One region of the Nocardia sp. NPDC020380 genome, then DNA from elsewhere that is predicted to be linked to it. Evidence: riboswitches for the same ligand, from Rfam matches in the RefSeq annotation. Region 1 holds a riboswitch; the other holds the start of a gene.
The links. A riboswitch is a leader RNA that binds a small molecule or an ion and turns the genes downstream of it on or off. The one in region 1 is predicted to bind glycine.
Positions count from the first base shown of each region.

Region 1 (3,404 bases):
TCCGCGCGACCGTCGGATTCGGTGGCCATCGCTCTGCGCGTGGGTTGTCCGATCTATGCCGAGGAGCCGGTGCTGGAGGAAGCCGGCCTCGTCATGCCGGACGAGCGCGAGGACGAAGTCGAGAAGTTCAAAGAGTTCCTCGAGTCTGTTTCTCCCGACGACTTCAAGGCGACGGACAGCTGACCAGTTCCTGACCTGGCGATGATCTCCCAGCGTGACAAAACCGTGTCTCTACCTCAGGTTTAGGGTGAGAAACACGCGCTCCGCCAAGCTTTGAACGTGCCGATACTGCCGCGACAATCGAAGAGTAGCCTCGACTGTTAGGCCACGCTCCAGGTCGATGACAAGCGCTGATAGGCACGCAGTAAGGGAGTAGTCAGTGGGAGATCAACCGCAACCTCAGGATGTGGTGCAGCCAGGGCTGTTCCCCGACGACACGGTGCCGGACGAACTGGTCGGCTACCGCGTGCCCAGCGCCTGCCAAGTGGCGGGCATCACCTACCGCCAGCTGGATTACTGGGCCCGCACCGGGCTGGTCGTGCCGTCCATCCGTTCCGCCACCGGATCCGGTAGCCAGCGGCTCTACTCGTTCAAGGACATCCTGGTCCTCAAGATCGTCAAGCGGCTGCTCGACGCCGGCATCTCGCTGCAGAACATCCGCATCGCCGTGGATCACCTGCGCAGCCGCGGCGTCGAGGACCTGGCCGGCATCACCCTCTTCTCCGACGGCGCCACCGTCTACGAATGCTCCTCACCCGAGGAGGTAGTCGATTTACTGCAGGGCGGACAGGGCGTCTTCGGTATCGCCGTCGGCGGGGCCATGCGCGAATTGACCGGTGCCATCGCCGCTTTCCCGGCCGAGCGGGCCGAGAGCGGCACCGCTTCCGACCGTCCCGAGGACGAACTCTCCTTCCGCCGCAAGGCGCGGATGAGCAAGACCGGCTAGCCAGAGGCCGTTTTCGTGTGAAATCGACCTAGGCAACATTTCTGTAACCTGGGTCGAATTAGACTGGCGTTGCGTCGCAGCCGTGCGGGAGAGTCCTGGGCCGAAAACCCGGGCGCCGAAGGAGCAAAACCTCCCCGTCAATCTCTCAGGCACAAGGGACCGTGCGGAGTTACGACGCCTCTGGAAAGCGGTGGCTCCGGGCCACCCGCCCATGGTGAAAGGGCAACGGCCACAGCGTGGCCGGGGCTTGAATCTCTCAGGCGCCAAAGACAGAGGGGGAGGGCAGACGAACGAGTCGACCTCGGAGGTCGACCCCGCCCACCCCTTTGGAGCAGCCGTGATCTGGACTCGATCCTTTGCCGACCGCCACATCGGCCCCGACAGCGGCGAACTGGACCGCATCCTGGCCACCGTCGGCGTCGAGTCGCTGGACGAGCTCGCCACCCGCGCCGTGCCCGCCGGCATTCTCGACCCCGTCGCGGAGAACGGCCTGGCCGCGCTCCCGCCGGCGCTGTCCGAGCATGAAGCGCTGAGCGAGCTTGCGGCACTGGCGAACTCGAACACCGTGGCCACCTCCATGATCGGGCTGGGCTACTACGACACCCACACTCCGCCGGTGCTGCTGCGCAACCTGGTCGAGAACCCCGCCTGGTACACCGCGTACACGCCCTACCAGCCGGAGATCAGCCAGGGCCGGCTCGAGGCGCTGCTCAACTTCCAGACCATGGTGGCCGAGCTGACCGGCATGGAGGTGGCCAACGCGTCCATGCTGGACGAGGCCACCGCCGCCGCCGAGGCCATGACCCTGCTGCAGCGGGCCAACCGCAAGAGCAAGTCGCAGCGCCTGCTCATCGACGCCGATCTCTTCCCGCAGACGCGCACGGTGCTGGCCACCCGGGCCGAGCCGATGGGCATCGAGCTCGTCGAGGCGGATCTGTCCGGCGGCGAACTACCCGAGGGCGAGTTCTTCGGCGTACTGGTGCAGCAGCCCGGCGCCTCCGGCCGGCTCGTGGATTGGGCCCCGGTCATCGCGGCCGCCCACGAGCGCGGCGCGCTGGTGGCGGTCGGCGCGGATCTGCTTGCGCTGACCCTGATCACGCCGCCCGGTGAGCAGGGCGCGGACGTCTGCTTCGGCACCACCCAGCGTTTCGGCGTGCCGCTCGGCTTCGGCGGCCCGCACGCGGGATATCTCGTGGTGCGCGAGGCGCATGCGCGCCAGCTGCCCGGCCGCCTGGTCGGCGTCTCGGTGGACGCGGACGGCAATCTCGCCTACCGCCTCGCGCTGCAGACCCGTGAGCAGCATATTCGCCGCGAGAAGGCGACCTCGAACATCTGCACCGCGCAGGTGCTGCTGGCCATTCTGGCCGCCATGTACGCCTCCTACCACGGCGCGGACGGGCTGCGGTCGCTCGCGCGGCGGGTGCACGGGCACGCGCAGTGGCTGGCCGCCGGGCTCGGTGACGCGGTCGTGCACCAGACCTTCTTCGACACCGTGCTGGTGAACGTGCCCGGTGGCGCGGAAGCCATTGTGGCCAAGGCCAAGGGCCGCGGCATCAATCTGCGCCTGGTCGATGCCGATCATGTGAGCATCGCCTGCGACGAGGTCACCACCGACACCCATGTGGTCGACGTGCTGGACTGCTTCGGCGCCGAGATCCCGGTGGGCCCGGAGGGCGCGCTCTTCCACGGTAAGCAGCGCCCGCACATCGAGGTTCGCACCTCGGAGTTCCTGACCGCGCCGGCGTTCACCAAGTACCGCACCGAGACCGCCATGCTGCGCTACCTGCGCGCGCTGTCGGACAAGGATATCGCCCTGGACCGCAGCATGATTCCGCTCGGTTCCTGCACCATGAAGCTGAACGCCGTGGCCGAGATGGAGTCCATCACCTGGCCGGGCTTCAATCGGGTGCACCCGTACGCGCCGGTCGAGGACGCGCCGGGCCTGATCAAGCTGATCGAGGATCTGGAGGGCTGGCTGTCCGCGGTGACCGGCTATGACCGGGTCTCGTTGCAGCCCAATGCCGGTAGCCAGGGCGAGTACGCGGGCCTGCTGGCGATTCGCCGCTACCACCTGGATCGTGGTGATTCGCACCGCGATACCTGCCTGATCCCGTCCAGTGCGCACGGCACCAATGCCGCGTCGGCCGCCATGGTCGGCATGCGGGTGGAGGTCGTGAAGACCCGCCCCAACGGCGATATCGATCTGGACGATCTGCGCGCCAAGATCGCCGATCACGCGGATCGGCTGGCCTGCATCATGATCACCTACCCGTCCACGCACGGCGTGTACGAGCACGAGGTGGCCGAGCTGTGCGCGCTGGTGCACGATGCCGGCGGCCAGGTGTACGTGGACGGCGCGAACCTGAACGCCCTTGTCGGACTTGCCCGCCCGGGCCGGTTCGGCGGCGATGTCAGCCATCTGAACCTGCACAAGACCTTCTGCATCCCGCACGGCGGC
Region 1 covers NZ_JBIRVQ010000004.1:447,101-450,504, reverse strand. Annotated here, with positions in the region: gene ACH438_RS12860 (bifunctional nuclease family protein) at 1-183, shown strand, start outside; gene ACH438_RS12855 (MerR family transcriptional regulator) at 380-946, shown strand; glycine riboswitch at 1,022-1,118, shown strand; gene gcvP (aminomethyl-transferring glycine dehydrogenase) at 1,158-3,404, shown strand, end outside.

Region 2 (3,404 bases), on a different contig from region 1:
ACTATGTTGGCGGTGGCGTTGCCTGCCAGGGTGGGGAGGAAGAGGGGGCCCGTCAGTAGGGGGAAGGCCAGGTAGTCCTTGATTACTTGGCGGCGGGCCTTGCGCCATTGGGCGGTGAGGAGGCGTTTGAGGTCGGGCCAGCGGCGTTTGCCCTGGATGATGTTCTCGACTTCCAGGTCGTGGAGCATCACGCCCCATTCGACGAGCATCATCAGGAGGAAGGCGTAGAGAGGGTTGCCCAGGTAGTACGGATTCCATTGCTGCTCAGGGTCTATGCGGAGGAAGCCGTAGCCGAGGTCGCGGTCGCGGCCGCGGATATTGGTGTAGGTGTGGTGGATGTAGTTGTGGGAGTGCTTCCACTGGTCGGCGGGGCACACCAGGTCCCATTCGAAGACTCGGGAATTCAGGCCGGGCTCGCGCATCCAATCCCATTGGCCGTGCATGACATTGTGGCCGGTCTCCATATTGTCCAGGATCTTGGACAGGCTGAGGGCGGTCACGCCGGCCAGCCAGCACGGCGGCAGGAAACCTAGGTACATCAGGCCGCGGCCCGCGACCTCGAAACTGCGCTGCGCCTTGATGATCGAGTAGATGTACTCGCGATCCCGTTGGCCCAGATCGGCGGTGATGCGGGTGCGCAGACCGTCCAGCTGCCGGCCGATCTCTTCGAGCTGGGCCGGGCTCAGGGTCAACGGGCCGTCTGCGGACGCGACGAGTGTGGACATGGTGGTCGCCTGACTTTCGGATATCGATGCCGATATCGCCGGCCGCGACACTGGTGCCCAGCTGAATCGTCACAGGACGAGAGGATTCTCCATTCTACCGCCGCATTCCGGTGCTGTAGGCTTCTGGTGTCAGCGACGTATGTCTACGCTGTAGGTCCAGTTGAGGCTGCCACCTGGCCGAACGAATGCCCAACTACTGATAGGCGGCACGACATGGCAGTGAAAACGCCCTACGAGCTTCGAGTTATCCGCGTGCGGGATGCCGTGCGGGAGAACTCGAAACTGGATGAGAAGGCCGCGACGGCACTCGCCGTGCAGGTGCTGCGCGCCCTCGACACGATCCCCGAGAAGATCCGCTGATCCAGCCGCTGCTAGGCGGGTTGCTCAGTGACAGCGGCATATTCGGCCGCGCTGAGCAGCTTGCCCAGTGCGGTCGGCTGCACCGCGAACAGCCAGCCCTCCCCGTACGGATCGGTCCCGATCAGCGCCGGATCCTCGACGACGGCGGCATTCACGATCGTCACCCGCCCGGTCACCGGCGCGTAGAGATCGGAGACGGCCTTGGTGGACTCGACCTCACCGCAGGTCTCACCGGCCATGACCGTCGACCCGACCGCCGGCAACTCGACATGCACCAGATCGCCGAGCGCCGCGACCGCGACCGTGGTCAGCCCGATCCGGACCGGATGGTCCGGCAGCGCCGAATTCGGCTCCAGCGCAACCCATTCGTGCTCATCGGAGTAGCTGAGATCGTAGGGCAGCGCGGCGGCGGTACGAGGTTCGGACATGAGGTGACTCCCTGTTCGACAGTGTCCGGCGGGCACCGGACCTCGGCATGGTCACCTCCCCGCTCTGTCCTGTGACCTGAGAGTTTGGGCGCACCCGCGAGCACGCTGTTCACCTTCGGTAAGACCCGGTCGGAACCGGCGTCTTTCTCCAGAGTTGCCTCGGCACTGCGGTATTGGGCCTGAGAGATTCCCGGGGAGGGTGTTGCTCCTACGGCGTCTCCGAAGAGACTCTCCCGCTGCACGTCGACGGCGATCTTCAATTGTGTGTGGAACAGTAGGCGATCTTCACTGCTTTTGGAACAGTACCGGAAGCAGTAGATGCGAGGCGTACTTCTCGCCGGTATGCACGGTGAGACTGCCCGCGGAGATGTCCGCGGGCCGATCGTCCGGGTCGTCGTGCAGGAAGAGACCGGAGCCGGTGAACGGGATCGGGTGATCCGGAAGCACTTCCGGCACCGCCCCGGGATGGATGTAGTCGTGGCCTTGGATATCGAGCGTCAGCGTGTACCCGGCCGGCAGGTACAGGCTGGTCGGCAGGATCTCGACATCGACCTCATGAATGACGCCGGGAACGAGCGGCTCGGCGTGCTCGTGCGGGTGAACCGGCAGGTACGGCCGGGATCGCTCCGGGTCCAGCGCGCGATGCGAGGCCCGCAACCAGCCCTGGGCGATGGGCACATTCGGGTCGTTGGCACCGCGATAGACGATCTCCTTGCCATCGGGTGCGAAGGCGCGCACCACGAGGAACAGGTCCGCGTCGGTGGTGGACGAGGCGATGAACAGCTTGGCCGCGACCGGCCCCGCGAACTCCAGGTCGACCGGAGTGACGTAGCTGAAGGAGACTCGGCCGGCCTTGCCCGTGTAGGTCACCGATGCGCCGGTCGATGGCTTCGCGCCCAGCGAGCCGTCGTGCGCATCGAGATATAAACGGGTCCAGTCGGTTTCGGGCAGTGGCCAGTCCGATCCGGTGCGCTCGCCGACATGGCCATCCGCATGCCGAGTCCGCAGATGCACACGGGGCTGCTCGGTCCAGCCGGTGTCCTCGCCCTTCAGGAAGTGCCCGAAGAACCGCCGCTGCAGGTCCGTGCCGTACCGGGCATAGAACAGCGACAGATGGTCGTCCTCGTGCATGGCGAGCCATTTGTCCTGCGACGCAGCCAGTTCGAGGCCCCGCGTATTGCCGCGCAGGTGCAGTCCCATGCCACCCCAGTTCCCCGCGGACAACAGCGGCACCGTGATTCGGGACCAGTCGGGAGCATTGTCGCGGTAATAGTCATCCAGGAAACGGTGCTCTCGGACCACCTGCCCGAGGTCCACCCGGCGCTGCGCCAGCTCGTCCTCGGTGAATGTCTCGTCACCACAGACGAGCAGCCCGGTGTGGGGATTGCGATCGCCCTTCGCACCGATGCCGTACTGCGACCCCGAAACCGTTCTCGCATACCAGGAATCGGTGAAGGTCGACAGAATTCCGCCGTGATAGGTGGCATCGCGGTAGCGGTCGGCGGCGCCCTCCCAGACGCACATCGCGCTCAGATGCGGCGGTTGCGCCGCGGCGACCGGCCATTGGATCATGGCGAAGTATGAGATGCCGTTGAGCCCGACTCGGCCATTGCTCCACGGCTGAGCTGCCGCCCATTCGATCGACTCGTACAGGTCCCGGGTCTCGCGCGGAGAGAACGGATCCAGGAAACCGGGTGACCGGCCGGCGCCGCGGGAATCGACGCGCACGCACACATACCCGTCGGGCACCCATTGTTCGGGATCAACCAGCTCGAAGACCTGGTACCTGCCGCTGGAACCGTCGAGTATCTCCGGATGGTCGTCGACCATCTGCTGCCATTGTGCGGGCCACGATTGCTGGAACGGTTTGCCTTTCCCGTACGGGCCGTAC
Region 2 covers NZ_JBIRVQ010000002.1:719,038-722,441, forward strand. Annotated here, with positions in the region: gene ACH438_RS07180 (fatty acid desaturase family protein) at 1-725, opposite strand, end outside; gene ACH438_RS07185 (DUF6307 family protein) at 939-1,085, shown strand; gene gcvH (glycine cleavage system protein GcvH) at 1,097-1,513, opposite strand; glycine riboswitch at 1,672-1,759, opposite strand; gene ACH438_RS07195 (CocE/NonD family hydrolase) at 1,799-3,404, opposite strand, start outside.
Region 2: it holds a riboswitch for glycine, as region 1 does, so the genes downstream of both, gcvH (glycine cleavage system protein GcvH) here and gcvP (aminomethyl-transferring glycine dehydrogenase) in region 1, are expected to answer to the same signal.